Regions from separate parts of the Pseudoduganella sp. OTU4001 genome, predicted to be linked through region 2. Evidence: predicted binding sites of a transcription regulator. Region 2 holds the regulator's gene; each other region holds the start of a gene.

Region 1 (7,661 bases), on a different contig from region 2:
CGATGAATTCGAGGTGGTACTTGGCCATCTTGATCACGTCCTTGTTCTGCAGGAAGTGCTTGCCGATACGGTGGCCGTTGACGAAAGTACCGTTGGTGCTTTGCAGGTCTTCCAGGAAGGAGTCGTCCAGGATGGTGGTGATGATGGCGTGCTCGCCGCTGACCGCCGGGTGGGCCAGGACGATGTCGTTATGCTTGTGGCGGCCAACGGTCATGCGCTCCTTGGTGAGCTGCACCGTTTGCTCTACGATTCCTTCACGCATGACGACGAGTTTTGCCAAACTTTTCTCCTTTAAACCGGTAAACCTGGGTCAGACCCGAGGGTCAGACCCAAAAACGAAAAAGGGGAGCCGGAGCTCCCCTTTATCATACAGCTAATATTACAGCATTGCCTTCAGCAGGCGGCCCATTTCGGATGGGTTCTTGGTAACCTTGATACCGCAGGCTTCCATGATTTCCAGCTTGGCTTGCGCGGTGTCGTCGCCGCCCGAGATCAGCGCGCCGGCGTGGCCCATGCGCTTGCCTGGAGGAGCGGTCACACCGGCGATGAAGCCAACCACTGGCTTCTTCATGTTGTCCTTGATCCAACGGGCTGCGTTGGCTTCGTCCGGACCGCCGATTTCGCCGATCATGATCACCGCGTCGGTGTCAGGATCGTCGTTGAACATGCGCATCACGTCGATGTGCTTCAGGCCGTTGATCGGGTCACCGCCGATACCAACTGCCGAAGACTGGCCCAGGCCCAGGGCGGTCAGCTGAGCAACCGCTTCATAGGTCAGGGTGCCGGAGCGCGATACCACGCCGATACGGCCCTTGCGGTGGATGTGGCCTGGCATGATGCCGATCTTGATTTCGTCTGGAGTAATCAGGCCTGGGCAGTTTGGGCCCAGCAGCAGGGTCTTGGAACCGGCTTTGGCCATGCGGTCCTTGATTTCCATCATGTCGCGCACTGGGATGCCTTCGGTAATGCAGATGGCCAGGTCCAGTTCAGCTTCCACGGCTTCCCAGATCGCAGCGGCTGCGCCTGCTGGTGGAACGTAGATCACGGAAACGGTGGCGCCGGTTTCCGATGCTGCTTCCTTGACGGAGGCGTAGATTGGGATGCCTTCGAAATCTTCGCCGGCTTTCTTCGGGTTCACGCCAGCGACGAAGGCTTCCTTGCCGTTCGCGTATTCGCGGCACATACGGGTGTGGAACTGGCCGGTCTTGCCGGTGATGCCCTGGGTGATGACTTTGGTGTCTTTGTTGATCAGGATAGACATATCGATTCCTTAATTATTTACCGGCAGCGGCAGCAACAACGGCCTTGGCTGCTTCTTCCATGGTGTCAGCGGCGATGATTGGCAAGCCGGATTCGGCCAGCATCTTCTTGCCCAGGTCTTCGTTGGTGCCCTTCATGCGCACGACCAGCGGCACGGACAGGGACACGGCCTTGGCGCCGGCGATCACGCCTTCGGCGATCACGTCGCAGCGCATGATGCCGCCGAAGATGTTCACCAGGATGGCTTTCAGCTCTGGGTTCTTCAGCATCAGCTTGAACGCTTCGGTGACTTTCTCGGTGGTGGCGCCGCCGCCCACGTCCAGGAAGTTGGCAGGCTCGCCGCCGAACAGTTTAATGGTGTCCATGGTCGCCATGGCCAGGCCGGCGCCGTTCACCAGGCAGCCGATGTTGCCGTCCAGGGAGATGTAGGCCAGGTCGAACTTGGAAGCTTCGACTTCCGCTGGATCTTCTTCATCCAGGTCGCGGTAAGCCACGATTTCCGGGTGACGGAACAGTGCGTTGGCGTCGAAGTTGAACTTGGCGTCCAGTGCGATGACCTTGCCGGAACCGGTCAGGATCAGTGGGTTGATTTCGGCCAGGGAAGCGTCGGTTTCCCAGTAGGCTTTGTACAGGCCTTGCAGGTTGGCGACCGCGTCGGCAACGGATGCGTCCGGTACGCCGATCTTGCGCGCCACGTCAGCGGCGTCCGCGTCGGTCAGGCCGACGGCTGGATCGATGATCACGTTGTGGATCAGCTCTGGGTGCTTTTCAGCGACTTCTTCGATGTCCATGCCGCCTTCGGAGGAAGCCATCAGGACGACGCGCTGGGAAACGCGGTCGGTCACCAGGGAAACGTACAGTTCCTTCTTGATGTCGGCGCCTTCTTCGATCATCAGGCGGCGTACTTTCTGGCCTTCAGGACCGGTCTGGTGGGTCACCAGCTGCATGCCCATGATCTGGTCGGCGTACTCTTTCACCTGTTCCATGGATTTGGCAACTTTCACGCCGCCGCCTTTACCACGGCCACCTGCGTGGATCTGTGCCTTAACAACCCATACTGGGCCGCCCAGGGTTTCCGCAGCTTTGACTGCTTCTTCCACGGACATGCACGGAATACCGCGCGGTACGGTCACTCCGAATTTTCGGAGGATTTCTTTGCCTTGATACTCATGGATTTTCATGCTGGCTTTCCCTTCTTTCGAATCGTTTGAATAGTAGTATTTTTCTACAGCACCTAGGCTGCTTCCGTCTTATTGACGTACCAGCGCGGGTAAAACTCGGCAACTGCCCCGCCATCGGTCTTCAGGGCGTGGCACTTGTCAAGTTGGAACGGTTTCTCAGTCGCAGTGTTGGAGCGCTCGTTCACCGGCCACACATCGTTGGCAAAGGCTTGCATGGCTGCCGTCGGCAGCACCTGGGCCAATTCCGTCAGGTGGGTACAGCCAAGCACACCGGCCAGCCGCTCCTTGACCGCATGGCGGAAACCCTTCATCAGGTTCAGGCCGATCAGGGCTTTATAGGCTGGGCCAATGGTGTCGCAATGGCCTGGATAGGGAACAGCGTCCGAACTTGCTTCGGCATCTACAATGGTCAGCTGCTTGTCGACGGTCACGCGCAGCCACAGGTCGTGCAGGGCTTCATTGCCCTTGCGCGGGCCGGATGCCAGCATGGTGTCGAAGGATTTGATGTCCGTGATATGGGCGTCAAGATCCCACAGGCCATCCTCGCGCGCGAACGCCTGGATGTCTATGGCGCGCGTGTGCCGCAGCGCTCGTCGGGAGACAGGATTTGACAGGGACATAAGACCGATGCCACAAAAGTGGCCAAAATTATAAGCAGCTAATCAGTACGCCGCAGCTTCTACGGACAACCACCGCACCCGCGGTGCTGCATAAAACTCTCGAAGTGTAGCATACCTGTCAGGCCAATTCAGTATTCCTCATCGGGCATGGTGCCCTTCATGGCGGTGCGGATGGCTTTCTGGGAAAAGCCGCGCGACATCAGGAAGCGCAGCTGTTTCTGGCGGCCTTCGGGATCTGCGGCGACTTCGCCGAACTTGCGGCGCCAGACTTCGCAGCAGCGTTCGACTTCGTCTTCTTTCAGGGATTCTTTGACTTCGGCCAGCATCTCGCCGCCGATGCCGTGGTGCTGCAGTTCGGCGACGATGCGGCTATTGCCGTAGCGCGCGGCGCGGCGGTGGACCAGGTTCTCGGAGAAGCGCTCTTCCGATAGCCATTTGTTTTGTTCGAGGAAGTTGAGGAGGGCTTCGACGTCGTCGCCCTCCTCCGCGTGGCGTTGAAGCTTGCGGGCGAGTTCGAGGCGGGAGTGCTCGCGCTGGCTTAACAGGCGGAGGGCGCGGGCTTTTAATGTGGGTTTGGGGAGGGGCATCTTTTAAACCGGTAAACCTGGGTCTGACCCAAGGGTCAGACCCGGCGTGTGCCTGAGCCGGTGGCCGTCGAATAGACTGGGTCAGACCCTTGGGTCTGACCCTGGTTTACCGGTTTCAGTCAACCGCGCGCAGCTTCGGCGCTTCTTCGCCATCGGTCACGGCTGGCAGCTCGCGCACGCCCAACGCCGCACGCACCTTGTTCTCGATTTCGCGCGCCAGGGCTGGGCGCTCTTTGAGGAAGGTACGGGCATTGTCCTTGCCCTGGCCGATACGGTCGCCGCCGTAGCTATACCAGGAACCCGACTTCTCAACGATCTTGGCTTCCACGCCCAGATCGATGATTTCGCCTTCACGCGAAGTGCCTTCGCCATACAGGATGTCGAAGTGGGCTTCCTTGAACGGAGGCGCGATCTTGTTCTTCACGACCTTGACTTTGGTCTCGTTACCAATCACCTCGTCGCCCGACTTGATCGAACCGGTACGGCGGATGTCCAGGCGCACGGAGGCGTAGAACTTCAGCGCATTGCCGCCGGTGGTGGTTTCCGGCGAGCCGAACATCACACCGATCTTCATGCGGATCTGGTTAATGAAGATCACCAGGGTATTGGTGCGGTTGATGGTGCCGGTCAGCTTGCGCAGCGCCTGGGACATCAGGCGCGCCTGCAGGCCTGGCAGCGAGTCGCCCATATCGCCTTCGATTTCAGCCTTCGGGGTCAGCGCGGCAACCGAGTCGACCACGATCAGGTCCACGGAACCGGAGCGCACCAGCGCGTCGCAGATTTCCAGGGCCTGTTCGCCGGTGTCCGGCTGGGAGATCAGCAGCTCGTGCAGGTTGACGCCCAGCTTCTGTGCGTAGACCACGTCCAGCGCGTGTTCGGCGTCGATGAAGGCGCAGGTGCCGCCCATTTTCTGCATTTCAGCGATGGCTTGCAGGGTCAGGGTGGTCTTGCCGGACGATTCAGGACCGTAGATTTCCACCACACGGCCGCGTGGCAGGCCGCCTACGCCCAGCGCGATATCCAGGCCCAGGGAACCGGTGGAGACAGTCTGCACTTCCTCGATCGGGGCCGATGCGTCCATGCGCATCACGGAGCCTTTACCAAACTGCTTTTCAATCTGGGCCAGCGCCGCGGCCAGGGCCTTGGCTTTTTCCGATGCAGGTACTACAGTTTTTTTGTCGTCCATGATGTTCTTTCGCGGGTCTGAATGTGGGTCACTACGTTGGTACAGGTGGTACTGTATAAAACTACAGTGCTTTTGACAAGCCCTTTTTTGAAATCTTTGCGAAATATCAAACAAGGGGTACATTAGGCCTATGCGTATCTTATTAGCTGAAGATGACAGCGTCCTCGCGGACGGCCTGACGCGCTCGCTGCGCCAGTCGGGTTATGCGATCGATTGCGTAAAAAACGGGCAGGAAGCCGACACGGCCCTGTCCACCCAGGAATTCGACCTGCTGATCCTGGACCTGGGCCTGCCCAAGCTGTCCGGCCTGGAAGTGCTGCGCCGCCTGCGTTCGCGCGGCTCGCTGCTGCCGGTGCTGATCCTGACGGCGGCCGATTCGGTCGAGCAGCGCGTCAACGGCCTCGACCTGGGGGCCGACGATTATATGGCCAAACCGTTCGCGCTGTCGGAACTGGAGGCGCGGGTGCGGGCGCTGACCCGGCGCGGCCAGGGCGGCGGCTCGACCGTCGTCAAGCATGGCCCGCTGACCTACGACCAGGTCGGCCGCAGCGCCTATATCAATGAACAGATGCTGGACTTGTCGGCGCGCGAACTGGGCCTGCTGGAGATCCTGCTGGCGCGCACCGGGCGCCTGGTCTCGAAAGAGCAGCTGGTGGACCACCTGTGCGAGTGGGGCGAGGAAGTCAGCAACAACGCCATCGAAGTCTATGTGCACCGCCTGCGCAAGAAGATTGAGGTGGGCGGCATCCGTATCGCCACCGTGCGTGGCCTGGGCTATTGCCTGGAAAAGTTCAATCCCCCGGCTGCCAAGTGAGCAGCGAACCGCAGGCAGCGGACTGGGAGCACGCCCCGGCCGCCGAGGAGCAGGAAATCCAGCACTCGCTGTTCGGCGAGATCCTGGACTGGATGCTGGCGCCCCTGCTGCTGCTGTGGCCAATGAGTATCGCCATCACCTACCTGGTGGCCAAATCCATCGCCAACCAGCCGTTCGACCATGCGCTGGAAGACACCCTGACCGTGCTGACGCAGCAGGTGCGCGAGGTGGGCGGCGTGATCCCGCGCCTGCCGGCCGCGGCGCGCGACATCCTGCGCGCCGACGATGTGGACAATATCTATTACCAGATCAGCAGCCCGGCCGGCAGCCACGTGGACGGCGACCGCGACCTGCCGGCGCCGCCAATGGAGCCGGACGGCGAGAGCTACCGTGCCGGCAGCGTGACCTTCCGCAACGCCACCCTGCATGGCACGCCGATCCGCCTGGCCTATACCTGGGTCAACCTGCAGGAGGACAAGGCGCAGCCGCCGCGCCTGGCCCTGGTGCAGGTGGGCGAAACGCTGGACAAGCGCGCCAAGCTGGCCAACGACATCATCAAGGGCGTGATCCTGCCGCAGTTCATCATCCTGCCGATCGTGCTGGCCCTGGTGTGGTTTGCGCTGTCGCGCGGGCTGCTGCCGCTGCGCGAGCTGCAGGAACGCATCCGGGCCCGCCCTTCGGACGACCTGAGCCCGATCCCGCCGCGCCAGGTGCCGGAAGAAATCACGCCGCTGGTCAAGTCGCTCAATGAAATGCTGGAGCGCCTCAAGCTCTCGATTGATTCGCAGAAGCGCTTCATCGCCGATGCGGCGCACCAGATGAAAACCCCGCTGGCCGGCATGCGCACCCAGTCCGAACTGGCGCTGCGCCAGACCGACCAGGCCGAAGTACACCGCTCGCTGGAGCAGCTGGCCAAATCGTCGGAGGCGGCCACGCGCCTGGTCAACCAGCTGCTGGCGCTGGCGCGCGCGGAAAACCAGCCGCAGGCCGGCACCGCGATGCAGCCGCTGGAGCTGGACCTGCTGGCGCGCGACACGGTGCACGACTGGGTGCAGGCCTCGTTCAGCGCCGGCATCGACCTTGGCTACGAGCCGGCGCGCGAGGAAGTGCCGATCTCCGGCAACCCTGTGATGCTGCGCGAAATGCTGTCCAACCTGATCGACAATGCCTTGCGCTACACGCCGCGCGGCGGCGCCGTGACGGTGCGCGTGCGGCGCACCGGCCAGCATGCCTTGCTGGAGGTGGAGGACAACGGCCCCGGCATCCCGCCCGCCGAGCGCGCCCAGGTGTTCGAGCGCTTCTACCGCATCCTGGGCAGCAATACCGAAGGCTCGGGCCTGGGCCTGCCCATCGTGCGCGAGGTGGCGCAGCAGCACGGCGCGGAGGTGGACCTGTTTGCCAACCCGCGCGCCACCGACCCGAAATATCCGGGCTGCCTGTTCCGCGTCAGCTTCCCGCTACGCGAGCCGGACGCTCCGCCCGAAGAAGACGAGGTACCGCATTTTGGATAAGCTTGAACGCCACTGGCGCCGCGTGCGCCGCATGACCGGCTGGCTGCTGGCCATCTGGCTGCTGGCGACTTTTTGCATCATCTTTTTTGCGCGCGAGTTGAGCGGGCTGTCGATCTTCGGCTGGCCGCTGTCGTTCTACCTGGCGGCGCAGGGTGCGTCGCTGATCTACCTGGCCATCATCGGTTTTTACGCCTGGCGCATGCGGGTGCTGGAACGGCGCTTTCGTCGCGAGGACCAGGCATGAAGACGCGCTTCTTCCGCAAGCTGTCGCGCTATTACCTGATCTTCACCGGCTGCTTCAGCATGTTCCTGCTCGCACTGGCGATGCTGGAAAAGGAAGGCATGCCGCGCCTGTGGATCGGCTACCTGTTCATGTTCGCCACCATCATCCTGTATGCGGCGATCGGCGTGATCAGCCGCACCTCGAACGTGGCGGAGTATTACGTGGCGGGGCGGCGCGTGCCCTCGCTGTTCAACGGCATGGCCACGGCGGCGGACTGGA
Region 2 (7,661 bases):
CACGATCAGGCCCAGCTTGCCGCACTGGCGGGCCAGGCGGCGCGCACGGGCGCGCATCTCGATCGGGTTCAGGGCCGGGGTCTCGTCGATATAGACCTGGGCTTCATTCATTTTCTGGATGGCGTGCGTCAGGCGCGGCCAATCCTCGTCGATCAGTTTGCCGGTACGCAGGCGGTGCTGGTCCAGCAGGCCGACCGAACCCAGCATACGCATGGCCAGCTGCACGCCGCCCATCTCCATCGAGAACACGGCGACCGGCAGGCCGGCTTCCACCGCCACGTTTTCGGCGATGTTCATGGAGAACGCGGTCTTGCCCATGGAAGGACGGCCGGCCACCACCACCATGTCGCCCGGCTGCAGGCCGGAAGTCATCTTGTCCAGGTCGGTCCAGCCGGTCGGCACGCCGGTGATTTCGGAGCCGGAATCGCGCGAATACAGTTCGTCGATGCGCTCCACCACCTGGGTCAGCAGCGGCTGCACCGGCAGCCAGCCGGCGGCGCCGCGCGAACCGGCTTCGGCGATGGCGAAAATCTTGGCTTCCGCCTCGTCCAGGATCTGCTTGACGTCCTTGCCTTGCGGGCTGAAGGCATTGCCAGACACTTCGTCGGCCACGGTGATCAGCTTGCGCAGCACGCCGCGGTCACGCACGATTTCCGCATAACGGCGGATATTGGCTGCCGATGGCGTGTTCTGCGCCATGGCGTTCAGGTAGGCCATGCCGCCCACCTCTTCCGCCTTGCCCAGCATGCTCAGGGCCTCGAACACGGTCACCACGTCGGCCGGCTTGCCCGAGTTGATCAGGCGCACCATCTGCTCGAAGATGATGCGGTGGTCGTAGCGGTAGAAGTCTTCCGCGTTCATGAAGTCCGCGATACGGTCCCATGCCGCGTTATCACGCAGCAAACCACCGATAACAGATTGCTCTGCCTCGATCGAGTGCGGCGGAATGCGGAGGGAATCGACTTGTGGGTCGGACTGGGGTGCGGCGTTCATGGCGCGCATTATACCTGCTTCGGCAAGCTGGGAATAAACTCTGGAAATAAAAAAAGCCGGGAGAACCCGGCTTTTTTGATGTAGATACGACGCTGTATTAAGCAGCTTCGCCAACCACGGCTACGGTCACTTCCGCCACCACGTCGGTGTGCAGGGACACGGCAACTGGGAACTCGCCGACGGTCTTCAGAGGACCGGTTGGCAGGCGCACAGCGGACTTCTCAACAGCGAAACCAGCTTTGCTCAGGGCTTCAGCGATGTCGAAGTTGGTCACGGAACCGAACAGACGGCCGTCAACGCCGGCTTTCTGGGATACGGTCACGGTCATGCCGTTCAGCTTTTCGCCTTGGGCTTGGGCAGCAGCCAGCTTGGCGGCCGCAGCTTTTTCCAGTTCGGCGCGCTTGGCTTCGAATTCAGCAACAGCAGCAGCGGTAGCGCGGCGTGCCAGTTTCTGAGGGATCAGGAAGTTACGGGCGTAGCCGTCTTTCACTTTAACCACGTCGCCCAGGTTGCCGACGTTGATAACTTTTTCCAGCAGGATGATTTGCATAGTTTTCTCCAGGTACTTAGATCTGAGCCGCTAATTAAGCGTGGTGCAGATCGGTGTATGGCAGCAGGGCCAGGTAGCGTGCGCGCTTGATCGCGGTGTCAACTTGACGCTGGTAGTGCGCCTTGGTACCGGTCAGGCGTGCTGGCATGATCTTGCCGTTTTCCTGGATGAAATCTTTCAGGGTATCTACGTCTTTGTAGTCCACTTGCTCAACGCCAGCGGCGGTGAAGCGGCAGAACTTCTTGCGCTTGAACAGAGGGTTTTGTTGCTTGCGCTTTTCTTTCAGCTTGAGCTTGTTTTTGTCGAACTTTTTACCGAATGCCATTTTTGGCTCCTGTATTTAAAAATTGCGCTGTTTAAACAGCACGAAAATCAATGATGTGAAACACCAGGGTTCTGCTATTGCGGTTCTTCTTGGCCAGGAAGCCGGTGAACTCGTACAAGCCTCCCAGGGGCGCCTGACTGAATCGTTTCGACAGCTCACCGGCGGCAACCGCGGGAACTTCAAATTCGGTCAGTCGGGCGATACCTGCCTCTGTCTGCTGCGAACTGTGCTGCAAGCTTGCATTCACAATCGGCAGGCCGGCCGGGGTGTAACGAATTTCATCCCGTTCGGCGATCAGGGCGGTAACCCGGAGCTGGTTGTACAGACCGTCTCCTGTTCAGGAATTAGGCCGCTGCAGGAGCTGCTGGAGCTTCGGCGCGATGGCTCTTGGCCGCGTCTTCACGCTGGACCGACTTCATCATCGGGGAAGGAGCGGTTTCCGCTTTCTTCATCTTGACGGTCAGGTGACGCAGCACGGCATCATTGAATTTGAATGCGGTTTCCAGCTCAACCAGGGTCTCGTTGTCGCATTCGATGTTCAGGCAGATGTAGTGTGCCTTGGCCAGTTTCTGGATCGAGTAAGCCATTTGACGGCGGCCCCAATCTTCAACACGGTGGACGTTACCGCCGCGCGAGGTCACGCTGGCTTTGTAACGTTCGATCATCGCGGGCACTTGCTCGCTTTGGTCCGGGTGGACGATAAATACGATTTCGTAGTGACGCATTAATAACTCCCTTAAGGACTGTGAAAATAGCCCACCCCGGCGTCAAGACGGGTGTGGGAAGAGGTAAGCCCGCAAATATAGCAGACTTTGGCCGCCGGCTCAAGCTTTACTGACGCCGCGCAAATCGCCCTGGCCCGGCCGCTGGCATGCTGGGCCAGGGACCGCCCCGACCTCGCCTGGAAGCTTGTCGCCAGCCGCTCCCCGGAGGCTTTTCTGCGCCTGTTCTTTCCCGATGTCGCCGAAGCCGTCGACTGGGTCCGGGGATATTGGCTTCCAGACCACGAACTAGCTCCCGACAACGTGGCAGCCCATCCACGCCACCCTGATGTGGTGATCCTGGCATTTGACAGCGCACCGGACGCATAAAGACCGAACGCAGCGGGAGCTCTCCAAGCAATGGCTATGGCATCTGATGCATAAAAAAGATGGCACCTGGACGAACTTTTTGTACTGCAGGTGGTCTTAGGTCACCGTTTCGCTTCCCTGCCTGAATCCGCACTTCACAGCCTGAACCGGGCAAGTCCTGCTCAACTGGACGCCCTCTCCCTCGCAATGCTTGATGCGCGGACTCTCGAGGAGGCGTTAGAGACAGCCGGCCTAAACGCCTGATGCCTCCCCCTGCGGCGCCATGGCGGCCTGGCGATCGCGGGCGGACTGCAAAATACCGATCAGGAATCCCAGACCGGCCGCCAGCCAGATGACGGAGGCAATGACGTCGAAAGTCCAGACGCGGTTGGGAAACTTGTACAAATACGGCAACACCAGCAAGCCGCGCAGCAGGCACACCGCGGCCACCGTGCCCTGCACCATCTGCGCAAACGGCAGCCAGCGCAGGTAGCCGGCACCTGCCAGCGCGTACATGGCGCACACCAGCATCAGCAAACCAATCACCACCGCGCCGGCCGGCGCCAGCAATCCGCCGGCCTCGGCGGAGGCCACCACCTTGGGCGGCGCCTGCAGGAAGGCATACCACTCCGACCCCAGTAAAGGCGCCGCAAAATGGATCAAAGCGCCAAACAAAGAAATCCCCGCCGCCAGCAAGAAAGCAAACCGTCCCATCCTGCCCTCCAATGGTTATCGAATCGACATTAAGCCGAATATTTTCTGTCGATGCAACAAATTTGCTTGCAATTCGTTCCACACTGTACAAAAATACAGACTGTCTATATTCACAGTTCACCATAGCGCCATGATCAAGCTCACAGCACGCCAAGAAGAGATCCTCAACCTGATCAAGGAAGCGATCGAAAACACCGGTTTTCCTCCGACCCGCGCCGAAATCGCAGCCGAGCTGGGCTTCAAATCGGCCAACGCGGCGGAAGAACACCTGAAAGCGCTGCAGCGCAAAGGCGCCATTGAAATCACTGCCGGCACCTCGCGCGGCATCCGCCTGACCGGCAACTTCGGCGGCACCGCCACCGGTACCGGCGCAGCGATCGCCAGCACCGGCGCACCGGCTGCGCGCGGGGCGGCGCGCGCCAAAGTCGAATTCGACGATATGCCAGCCGTCCCGGCCGGCATGCTGGTCTCCCTGCCCCTGATCGGCCGTGTCGCCGCCGGTTCGCCGATCCTGGCGCAGGAAAACCTGGAAACCACCTACAGCGTCGACCCCAAGCTGTTCTCCGCCAAGCCCGACTTCCTGCTGAAAGTACGCGGCGAATCGATGCGCGACATCGGCATCATGGATGGCGACCTGCTGGCCGTGAAGAAAACCGACACCGCCCGCAACGGCCAAGTGGTGGTAGCCCGCATCGGCAACGACGTCACGGTCAAGACCTACCGCAAGACCGGCAGCACCATCGAACTGCTGCCGGAGAACCCGGACTTCAAGGTCATCACCGTCACCCCGGAAGACGACTTCGCCCTGGAAGGCCTGGCCGTCGGCCTGATGCGGACCTGGCACTGATGATCAAACTGTATGGCAGCGCCGAATCCGGCCACACCTTCAAGGTGCGGCTGCTGCTGGAAGTAGCAGCGCTGCCATACGAATACGAAGAAGTCGACCTGCGCATCGACCGTGAGGCGCGCCCCGAACCTTTCCGCAGTCTCGCCAAATACGGCGAAGTCCCATTGCTGGTGCACGACGGCCAGCCCTACGTCCAATCCAACGCCATCCTGCTGCACCTGGCGCAGCACACGCAAGCCTTCGGCGGCGAAACGCCGGAGCGCCTGGCGCGCTGCCGCGAATGGCTGTTCTGGGAAGCCAACCGCATCGGCACCTGCCTGCCCCACCTGCGCTTCGGCCAGCGCTTCGACCCGCAAGGCTATCCGCCCGGCGTACTCGAATGGATGCGCACCCGCTTTGATGCCGACATCGCCCGCCTGGATGAAGAACTGTCCGACGGCCGTGCCTTCCTGCTTGGCGATTCGCCCAGCATCGCCGATTGCGCGATCTGCGGCTATATGTTCTGGCCCGAGCAGGCCGGCGTCAGCTACCCGCCGCAGGTGACGGCATGGCTGGAGCGCATCCGCGCCCTGCCCGGCTGGCGCCATCCCTACGACATGCCCGGCGTCATCCCGTTTTAAACGCCCTGCTCCCTTATTTTTGCAGCCTGTCGCAATCGCGTGCAGCGCGCGCGGCAACAACGTTACTCTTCTTGCATGACAAATAAGTAAGGAGATAGCATGTTCGTCCGCCGCATCGGTTCCATCCTCTGCACCCTCGCCTTCGCATCCTCGGCCGCCTACGCCGCCGCCCCGCAGCAGCAATTCGCCAGCATGGGCGACCTGCAGCTCGAAAACAAGACCACCATCAACGACTGCGCCATCGGCTACCGCACCATCGGCACCCTGAACGCCGACAAATCCAACGCCATCCTGTTCACCACCTGGCACACCGGCACCAGCCGCGATGCCGCCGGACTATTGGCCAGCGGCGCCCTGTTCGATCCATCGCCCTGGTACATCATTGTCGTCGACGCGCTTGGCAACGGCGTCTCCTGCTCCCCATCGAACAGCAAAACGCAACCCGGACCCGCCTTCCCGCAATTCTCGATGCGCGACATAGTCGCCAGCCAGCACAAGCTGCTGACCGAAAAACTCGGCATCCAGCATGTGCGCGCCGTCATGGGTTACTCGATGGGCGGCATGCAGGCATTCCAGTGGGCTGTCAGCTATCCCGGCTTCATGGATGTCGCCATCCCGATCGCCGGCACACCGCGCCTGACCGCTTCCGACATGCTGTTCCTGCGCATCGTTGAAAAGTCCGTGGTCGACGAACCGGCATATGCCGGCGGCCGCTACGCCAAGAATCCCGCACTGCCGATGTATAACCTGCTGTTCGCCATGAACTTCGACAGCCCCGCGCACCGTTCCGCACGCACCGCACCGAAGGATTTCGAAAAATTCTTCCGCGAGAGTGCAGCCTCCGACAATGGCGGCACCGACGCCAACAACTCCCTGTGGCAGATCCGCGCCGTGCTGGGCCACGACGTCGCGCAAGGCGGCCAACTCGAAGACGCGGCAGGCCTTGCCAGGGCGCGCATCCATGCGATCAACGCCGCCCAGGACCACGTGGTCAACCCGGCGCCGGCCCTCGCCTTCGCCAAGCAGCGCAAGGAAGACGTGACCGTGCTCGACACCGACTGCGGCCACGCCGCCCTGCGCTGCGCCATGCCCGCCATGAAAGCCGTTGTGGAAAAAGCGCTACGCTAAGCCTGCAGTCTGTTCCGCGAATCCTGCATTTCGTCGCAGCCATGTTCCCCGCATGGCTGCTTGCAACATAAAGTTACATAACACCAAAAACACCTACGGGGAGATTAGATGTTCAAGCCTTTATGCATCGCAGCCGCGATGCTGGCAGCGCAGTCTGCGTTCGCCTTCGACAACCAGACCAACCACTACCGCTTGAGCATCGACAAGGATGCCAAACGCGCCCACGTCGAAGCCGACGTCTGGGTGGAAGGCCGCGAGCTCGTGCTGTTCAACTGCATGCCGATCCCGCAGCTGAAGAACGGCCAGGCCGACCTGATCGAAAAGCTGACCGTGCGCGACATGGCCGGCAATGCCGTCCAGCTGCACGACAAGGGCGAAGGCGAATACGAAGTGGATGGCGACCGCCGCCTGCGCCTGTCCTACGACATCCGCCTGGAGCATGACAAATACCAGTGGCCGGGCGGGAACGAGGAAGTGTCCTACCACACCGACGAAGGCGTGATGTCGGTCGGCTATCCGCTGTTCATCGTGCCGGGCGTGAAGATGCCCGGCCAGACCGAAGTCACCTTCAACCTTCCGGCGGGCTGGAAAGCCAACGCCCCGTTGCGCAGCGCCGGCAAGCCTGGCGTCTTTATCGCCGAGTCCCGCCGCGAACTGGTGAACAACGCCTACTTCTTTGGCACCGCGCGCGCCGAAAGCTTCAAAGCCGGCGGCGTGGACATGACCCTGGTCATGGGCAAGCAGTACTGGAAGCGCCGCGACTCCTTCATCTCGATGATCGACAAACAGATGAACAGCTACCAGAAGCTGTACGGCCGCGGCCCGGTAGCCGACCGCTTCCTGATCGTGATCAACCAAGGCGACACCGGCGACGGCGGCGCCTTCTCCGGATCCTTCAGCCAATACCTGAAAGACGACGGCAGCGACGTCTCGCGCCCGATCTGGGGCAAGGTGATGGCGCACGAGCTGGCCCACTTCTGGGACGGCCACTCGCTGGTGCCGAAGAACGAAAGCGAAGAATGGTTCAAGGAAGGCGTAAACGACTACGTCACCGTCGTCACCATGGCGCGCAACAAGCTGATCGACCGCAGCATGGTGATCCAGCAGCTGGAAAACCTCGCACGCGGCCAGAACGTCGCCCGCAATGTGCAAGGCCTGACCGTCACCGTGCGTGAAGCCGTGAAAGACAAGCACCGCAACTGGCTGCTGGTCTACGGCGGCGGCACGATTGCCGGCCTGGCGATGGATGTCGAACTGCGCAAGGCCAGCAAGGGCAAAGTCAGCCTGGATGACCTGCTGAAGGAGATGTACAAGGAATTTGGCCACAAGGGCAAGACTTACGACCAGGCCGACATCGTCCGCATCGGCAAGGCGATCAGCGGCGTCGACCTTGATCCCCTGCTGAACAACATTG
Region 3 (7,661 bases), on a different contig from region 2:
CGGTTTCCTTGGCATCCTTGCAGCGGTAGGCAACGTGGTGGATTTGCTTGATTTTCATGGCGGGGCTCCTTTGCTATTCCGCCATTAAACCCCTGTTTCAGCTATCATACAAACGATATTTTCACGTTGATTTATTAATTTTTCTGATGAATCCAACCATACGCCAAATGCGCGCCCTGGTGGCCGTGGCGCGCACCGGCAGCTTTACCTCCGCCGCCGACCTGCTGCATGTGACCCAGTCCGCCCTCTCCGGCCAGATCAAGGAACTGGAACAACTGCTGGGCGTGAAAGTTGTGGAGCGCAATACGCGGCGCGTGCAGCTGTCCGAAGTGGGACGCGAGCTGTATCCGCTGTTCGACAAAATGCTGCAGGACCTGGACGGGGCGATGGCGGATATCGCCAGCCGCAAGGCGCTGAAGAAAGGCATCGTGCGGGTGGCGGCGCCACAGATGATGGCGTGCACCCTGCTGCCGCAGGTGATCGGCAGCTTCCGCGCTTCGTATCCTGACGTGCAGGTGCAGCTGGTTGACTGCCCGGTCGACAACGTGGCAGCGCGCGTGGTGAGTGGCGAGGTCGATGTCGGCATTGGGCCCGAGCGCGACGTGACTGCCGAGGTGGATGCGCAGTTGCTGTTCGAAATGCCGTTCGTGGTGGTGTTCCCGCCCGGCCACGCGCTGTCTGCGCGGCGCCGTGTCGCCTGGTCGGAAGTCAACCAGCACTCCTTCATCGCCCTGCAAGGCCAGTTCACCGAGCGCCTGCTGCGCGACATGACCACGCTGGCGCCGTATAACGAGGTGACTTTCATGACCACTGCGCTGGCCATGGTGGCGGCGGGGCTGGGCATCACCGCCTGCCTGCCCTACGCCGAGCCGATGGTGCGCTTGTACGGGCTGGAAATGCGGCCGCTGGTCGAGCCTGAACTCAAGCGCAAATTCTTCATCTACACCAAGACTTCCCGTACGCCCTCGCCGGCGGCGGAACGCTTCATCAGCGTGCTCGCCGAGTATTCCCTATAATTTGCGGCATGTCGCACAATACGATTGAAGCCAACCAGGCTATGGACAAGTTCGACGGCCACCACCAGGTGTGGCTGTTCGGTTACGGCTCGCTAATTTACAAGGCGGACTTCCCCTTCGTCGAGCGCCGTCCCGCGCATATTTTCGGCTGGTCGCGCCGCTTCTGGCAGGGATCGCACGACCATCGCGGCACGCCCGAGGCGCCGGGCCGTGTGGCCACGCTGGTGCCGGCGGAAGGCGCCGTCTGCCACGGCATGGCCTACCTCGTCACGCCGGAAGAATTCGCCCACCTCGACCACCGCGAAAAGAACGGCTACCTGCGCGTGGCGATCGACATCCACTTCGAATCCGGCGGCGTCGAGGAAGGCCTGATCTACATCGCAGCGGCCGGCAACGCCGCCTGGCTCGGCGAAGCGTCCGTCGAAGAAATCGCGCGCCACATCGCCTCCGCCGCCGGGCCTAGCGGCCCCAACGCCGAATACCTGCTCAGCCTCGCCGCCGCGCTGCGCGAGATGGGCCACCATGACGAACACGTCCACGCGATCGAGGCATACATTTCTACACACTTCAATGCATAAAAAGCGTCCGAATCAGCACTAGCGCTGAACCTAACGCACCTACTGCACATGCCAAAACCAACATTGAATTCCTTGCCGCATCATTGTCTCGAAAGTGGTAATGGATAAACCTTGTAAACATAAAACCTCCATGTTTTACGACATTCCGAAGTGAATAATCGCATATAAAAATGCCGATGCAAGCGCAAAGAATAGCGACACACAAAAGCAAGAGAAATGACGCACCCAACTGACACCCATTTGCTTCTCGGCCGAAGTTGGATAGAGTGCGCCACCGGCTGCGACGATACTGCTCATCACCAAGCAAACATTCGCAAGACCGTTTGAAACTTGCAAGAGCGCTGCGGGAGGCGCGACAAACTGGCTAGCTGCGGTACCGTATTCATGCAGCGCAGAAGCACAAAATGTAATCGCAACCCAACATAACTGGCCATCCTTTACCGGAGTAATCCATTTCAACGACGTTCGCGCCGGCGCTGGCAACGGTAACGGTCTAAGCAGACAAAGAATAAAAACCGGCGCCAGCAGAGGGACGACAATGTTTACGAGAAACCAGCCCATGATGGCCTCCTGGGTCAGAACAGATCCATTTGCCCCGCTGTGGCGGCGGCGCGGGCGCGGGCGCCGGAGGGTGGGATGTGTTCGGGGCGCTTGAACTGGGTACAGTCGAGGGAGCGGAACTTGCTGTGGCGGCCGAGGAAGCCGTAGCGGGTGATGCCTTTGTCGATGCGCTGCTGGATCAGGTCGGCCCACACGCCTTCGCCGCGCATGCGCGAACCGAACTCGGCTTCGTATTCCTTGCCGCCGCGCATATCGCGTACGCGGTTCATCACGCGCGCGGCGCGGTCGGGGAAGTGCGCTTCGAGCCATTCCTTGAATAGCGGGCTGACTTCCCATGGCAGGCGCAGCACCACAAAAGTCGCCATGATGGCGCCGGCGTCGCGCGCGGCGGCCATGACCTTTTCGATATCGGGTTCGGTGACGAAGGGGATGATGGGGGCGATGCTGACGCCGACCGGTATGCCGGCCTTGGCCAGCGTTTCAATCGTGCGCAGGCGGCGTGCCGGTGCGGCAGCACGCGGCTCGAGCGTGCGCGAGATCTTGCTGTCCAGTGTGGTGATGGTGATCGAAGCGGCGGCCAGGTTGCGTTCGGCCATCGGCGCGAGAATGTCGATGTCGCGCTCGATCAGGGACGATTTGGTGATCAGCCCGACCGGGTGATTGCACTCGGACAGCACCTGCAGCACGCGGCGCGTCAGCTGGTAGTCGCGTTCGCAGGGCTGGTAGGCGTCTGTATTCACGCCCAGGGCCAGCGACTCGGGCACGTAGCCGGATTTGGACAGCTCGGCGCGCAGCAACTCAGGTGCATTGACCTTGGCAAACAGCTTGGTCTCGAAATCCAGCCCCGGCGACAGGCCGAGGTAGCTGTGCGATGGCCGGGCAAAGCAGTAGATGCAGCCATGCTCGCAGCCGCGATAGGGATTCAGCGAGACGTTAAACGGAATATCAGGCGACTTGTTGCGGGTGAGGATGGTCTTGGCGGTTTCCTCGGTGACGATAGTACGTGGTGGCAGCTTTTCGGCATCGGCATCGTCCGGATCGGGCGCCCAGCCGTCATCGAACGCTTCGCGCGCCTGTATCTCATACCTGCCTTGCATGTTTGATACCGCTCCGCGCCCTTTTTGAGCCTTGCGCGATTGCGGCGGCAGCATCACCTGCCCCTCTGAGTCATGGTCCTGCATGAGGCGCCCCAATACCATAATACTGTGTATTTATACAGTATTCTAAACCCGCTGTGCCTCGCCTGCAAGCCAAGCTGGTATCATGCGCACTTCTCCGGGATACCCCCGACACTCAAAGAGCAATAAATGAGCAAATCTACCAATCTGCCTTCCTTCGGAAGCAGGATTTCCCTCGCCATTGGCGCCTTCTTCAAGACCCTGGGCGATGCAGAATTCGCCGCGCGCGTGCGCGACGACGGCATCGGCCCGGTGGCCGCACCGGCGCCGGCGCCAGTTGCGGCACCCGCCCCGGCCCCCGCGCCACTGCGCGAAGCCACCCCGGACGCAGCGCTGCAGCTGCTGTCGCTGTTCCAGCGCGAAGCGCGCCTGATCGACTTCACGCAGGAAAACCTGTCCGGCTATTCGGACGCCGATATCGGCGCCGCGGCCCGCGTGGTGCATGAAGGCTGCGCCAAAGTGCTGCGCGAGCACTTCAGCATCGACGCCATCCGCAGCGAAGCCGAAGGCAGCCGTGTCACCCTGCCGGAAGGCTTCGACGCCGCCGCCGTGCGCCTGACCGGCAACGTGGTCGGCAAGGCGCCGTTCACCGGCACCCTGAGCCACCGCGGCTGGCGCGCCTCCAGCGTAAGCCTGCCGAAACTGGCCGAAGCGCATGACGCCAAGGTGCTGGCACCGGCCGAGGTGGAACTGTGAGCGACCCGCGTTACGCCATCGGCATCGACCTTGGCACTACCCACAGCGCGCTGTCCTACGTTGAACTGGCCGGCAGCGATGGCGAGAAGACCAAACACGGCGTGCTGGGCATCCCGCAGCTGACCGCACCGGGCACGGTGGAAGAACTGCCGCTGCTGCCAAGCTTCCTCTACCTGCCACATCCGGATGAACTGGCGGCGGGAGAACTGTCCCTGCCCTGGGCAACGGCTGAAGGCCAGCCTGCCGTCGCAGGTGAAATGGCGCGCAACCGTGGCGCCACCACGCCGATCCGCCTGGTGTCGAGCGCCAAGAGCTGGCTGTGCCACCCTGGCGTGGACCGCCGCGCCGGCATCCTGCCGCATGACGCGCCGGAAGAAGTGACCCGCGTGTCGCCGCTGGAAGCCTCGACCCGCTACCTGAAACACCTGCGCGCCGCCTGGGACAACGCCCATCCGGAGGCGCCCTTCAACCAGCAGGCGGTGACGGTCACCATCCCGGCCTCGTTCGATCCGGCCGCGCGCGAACTGACCGCCGAGGCGGCACGCGCGGCGGGCTACGACAACGTCACCCTGCTGGAAGAGCCGCAGTCGGCGCTTTACAGCTGGATCCAGAACAGCGACGGCCGCTGGCGCAAGGAAGTGAAGCCGGGCGACATCATCCTGGTGGTGGACGTGGGCGGCGGCACCAGCGACTTCTCGCTGATCGCCATCCTGGAGCGCGACGGCGTGCTGGAACCGCACCGCGTGGCGGTGGGCGACCATATCCTGCTGGGCGGCGACAACATGGACCTGGCGCTGGCCCACCTGGTGGCGCGCAAGCTGGCCGCCAACGGCACCCAGCTCGACGCGTGGCAGATGCGCGCGCTGACCTACGGCTGCCGTGCGGCCAAGGAAAACCTGCTGGCCAATGCGCAGGCTGAGAGCTGGCCGATCGTGGTACCGAGCCGTGGCTCGAAACTGATCGGCGGTTCGATCCGCACCGAACTGACCCGCGCTGAAGTCTCGACCTTCATCACCGACGGCTTCTTCCCGAAAGTGGAAGCAGGCGCCCGTCCTGCCGTGCGTACCCGTGCCGGCCTGACCCAGCTTGGCCTGCCATACGCGCAGGATGCGGCAATCACCAAGCACCTGGCAGCCTTCCTGGCGCGCCAGGTGGGTGCGACGGCGGAACTGGAAGGCTTTGCCGGCCGTGTGAATGCGGAGCACAGCTTCCTGCATCCGAGCGCGGTGCTGTTCAACGGCGGTGTGTTCAAGTCGGAGCTGCTGGCCAACCGTGTGATGGAAACCATCAACGACTGGCTGTATATGGAAGGCGCGGAACCGGCGCGTATGCTGGGCGGCGCGGACCTGGACCTGGCTGTCGCCCGTGGCGCGGCCTATTACAGCTATGTGCGGCGCGGCGCAGGCGTGCGGATTCGCGGCGGTACGGCGCGTTCCTACTACGTTGCGGTCGAATCGTCGATGCCGGCCATCCCGGGCATGGAACCGCCGATCCAGGCGCTGTGCGTGGCGCCGTTCGGCATGGAGGAAGGCAGCGAGCTGGAATTGCCAGGCCAGGAATTCGGCCTGGTGGTGGGTGAGCCGGTGCACTTCCGCTTCTTTGGTTCTTCCGTGCGCCGTCAGGACCAGATCGGCGCCGTGCTTGATTTCTGGGGCCCGGACGAGCTGGTGGAGCTGAACGAGATCCAGGCGACGCTGTCGCCGGAAGGCCGCTCCGTCGGCGAAGTGGTGCAGGTGCGCCTGCATGCTTACGCCAGCGAGTCGGGCACGCTGGAACTGCTGGCGGTGGCGCAGGATGGCCAGCGCTGGAAGGTCGAATTCGACGTGCGCGGCGCCGGCGAAGGCCAATGACGCAGTACCTGGTCAGCATCGACCTGGGCACCACCAATTCGGTGCTGGCTTATGCGGCGCCGGGTGGGGCGGTGGAGTTGTTCGAGGTCGAGCAGCTTACCGCGCCTGGAGAGGTTGGCGGCGCCAAGCTGCTGCCCTCCTCCCGCTATCATCCCGCCGAAGGCGAAATCGCGGCGGGCGACCTGGCTTTGCCGTGGCCCGAGCCTGTTGTGGACGACGCGCCTGCAGGTGCTGTTGTCGGGCGCCTGGCGCGCCAGCTTGGCGGGCAGGTGCCGGGCCGCTTGGTCTCCAGCGCCAAGAGCTGGCTTTCCCATACCGGTGTTGACCGGCTGGCGCCGATCCTGCCCTGGGGCGCGGCGGACGACGTTGCGCGCATTTCCCCGGTAGCAGCCAGCGCCAGTTATCTGGCGCACCTGCGTTCTGCATGGAATACGCGCTTCCCTTCGGCACCGCTGGAACAGCAACAGCTGGTACTGACCATTCCCGCATCCTTCGACGAAGGCGCGCGCGCCCTCACGCTGGAAGCGGCGCGCATGGCCGGACTGCCTTCCCTGCGGCTGCTGGAAGAGCCGCAGGCGGCTTTGTACGACTGGCTGTACCGGCATCGCGCATCATTGGCGCAGGACCTGGCCGACGCGCGCCTGGTGCTGGTCGCCGACGTCGGTGGCGGTACGACTGACTTCACGCTGGTCAAAGTGGAGTTGGCAGACGGCGAGCCGGTGCTGACCCGCATCGGCGTCGGCAACCACCTGATCCTCGGCGGCGACAATATGGACCTGGCGCTGGCCCACCTGGCCGAACAGCGCCTCGCAGGCGGCAGCCAGGGCGGCACGCGCGATGCGGCCGGCGCGACTGGCGCTGGCGGCTCGGCGCCCGCCAGGCTGTCGGCGGCGCGGCTGGCGCAGCTGACGGAGCGCTGCCGGGCGGCGAAGGAGGCCTTGCTGGCGCAGGACGCGCCCGAGCAAGTCAGCGTCACCTTGCTAGGCGCTGGTTCGCGCCTGATCGGCGGCAGCCGTTCGGCGACCCTGGCGCGCGCCGACGTCGAACGCATCGTGCTGGATGGCTTCTTCCCCCTCAACGAATCGCAACAGCCGGCGCAATCAAAACGCGGCGGCATCGTCGAATTCGGCCTGCCCTACGCCAGCGACCCGGCCATCACACGCCACCTGGCCAGCTTCCTGCGCCAGCACGCCGCTGCCGCGCGCGCAGCACTGGGCCAGCCCGACGATGGCAGCCTGCCCGTGCCGGACACCCTGCTGCTGAACGGCGGCGTATTCCGCGCCGCCAAGCTGGCCGAACGGCTGCAGGCAACGCTGTCGGCCTGGCGCGGCCAGCCGGTACGCGTCCTGCACAACGACGACCCGGACGTCGCCGTCGCACGCGGCGGCGTCGCTTGCGCCCTGGGAAAACAAGGCCTGGCCCCCACCATCGCCGGCGGCTCCCCGCGCAGCTACTGGCTGCTGCTGGACAGCGCACGCGCCCCCGGCGTATCGCGCCGCGCCGTCTGCCTGCTGCCACGCGGCACCGCCAGTGGACAGGAAGTGCGCCTGGCCGAACGCAGCTTCGCACTGCGCCTGGGCCGCCCGGTACGCTTCCACATCGCCACCACGCTGGCCGACGCCACCCTGCCCCAAGCCGGTGAAGTGGCCGACCTGGCGCCGGACGAACTCACACCGCTGCCCGCCATCGCCACCGTACTGCGCGACAGCAACGACGCCAGCGCGCGCAAGGAAATCACCGTGCAGCTGGCAGCCTCGCTGACCGAAGTAGGCACATTGGAAG

What was found. The regulator LexA, encoded in region 2, represses DNA repair genes until DNA is damaged. The targets are predictions, from matches to a motif close to ACTGTATNNNNATACAGT.
Region 1: the regulator LexA is predicted to act here: its motif matches at 4,885-4,902, upstream of recA (recombinase RecA).
Region 3: the regulator LexA is predicted to act here: its motif matches at 3,358-3,375, upstream of AAHE99_RS14415 (PA0069 family radical SAM protein).

Annotation. Positions count from the first base shown of each region.
Region 1 is NZ_JASATG010000013.1:62,436-70,096, forward strand. It holds gene AAHE99_RS13910 (FHA domain-containing protein) at 1-280, opposite strand, end outside; gene sucD (succinate--CoA ligase subunit alpha) at 380-1,261, opposite strand; gene sucC (ADP-forming succinate--CoA ligase subunit beta) at 1,275-2,441, opposite strand; gene AAHE99_RS13925 (DUF2889 domain-containing protein) at 2,495-3,061, opposite strand; gene recX (recombination regulator RecX) at 3,190-3,648, opposite strand; gene recA (recombinase RecA) at 3,764-4,834, opposite strand; gene AAHE99_RS13940 (response regulator transcription factor) at 4,965-5,648, shown strand; partial or broken gene AAHE99_RS26805 (sensor histidine kinase N-terminal domain-containing protein) at 5,771-6,565, shown strand; partial or broken gene AAHE99_RS26810 (sensor histidine kinase) at 6,830-7,159, shown strand; gene AAHE99_RS13950 (DUF4212 domain-containing protein) at 7,191-7,403, shown strand; gene AAHE99_RS13955 (sodium:solute symporter family protein) at 7,400-7,661, shown strand, end outside.
Region 2 is NZ_JASATG010000036.1:45,144-52,804, reverse strand. It holds gene AAHE99_RS23015 (replicative DNA helicase) at 1-993, opposite strand, end outside; gene rplI (50S ribosomal protein L9) at 1,091-1,543, opposite strand; gene rpsR (30S ribosomal protein S18) at 1,578-1,868, opposite strand; gene priB (primosomal replication protein N) at 1,900-2,193, opposite strand; gene rpsF (30S ribosomal protein S6) at 2,213-2,593, opposite strand; gene AAHE99_RS22990 (hypothetical protein) at 3,191-3,652, opposite strand; gene lexA (transcriptional repressor LexA) at 3,783-4,499, shown strand; gene AAHE99_RS22980 (glutathione S-transferase family protein) at 4,499-5,119, shown strand; gene AAHE99_RS22975 (alpha/beta fold hydrolase) at 5,219-6,247, shown strand; gene AAHE99_RS22970 (M61 family metallopeptidase) at 6,356-7,661, shown strand, end outside.
Region 3 is NZ_JASATG010000014.1:25,213-32,873, forward strand. It holds gene AAHE99_RS14395 (VOC family protein) at 1-58, opposite strand, end outside; gene AAHE99_RS14400 (LysR family transcriptional regulator) at 147-1,016, shown strand; gene AAHE99_RS14405 (gamma-glutamylcyclotransferase) at 1,025-1,594, shown strand; gene AAHE99_RS14410 (hypothetical protein) at 1,730-2,155, opposite strand; gene AAHE99_RS14415 (PA0069 family radical SAM protein) at 2,170-3,336, opposite strand; gene AAHE99_RS14420 (DUF2760 domain-containing protein) at 3,463-4,029, shown strand; gene AAHE99_RS14425 (Hsp70 family protein) at 4,026-5,879, shown strand; gene AAHE99_RS14430 (Hsp70 family protein) at 5,876-7,661, shown strand, end outside.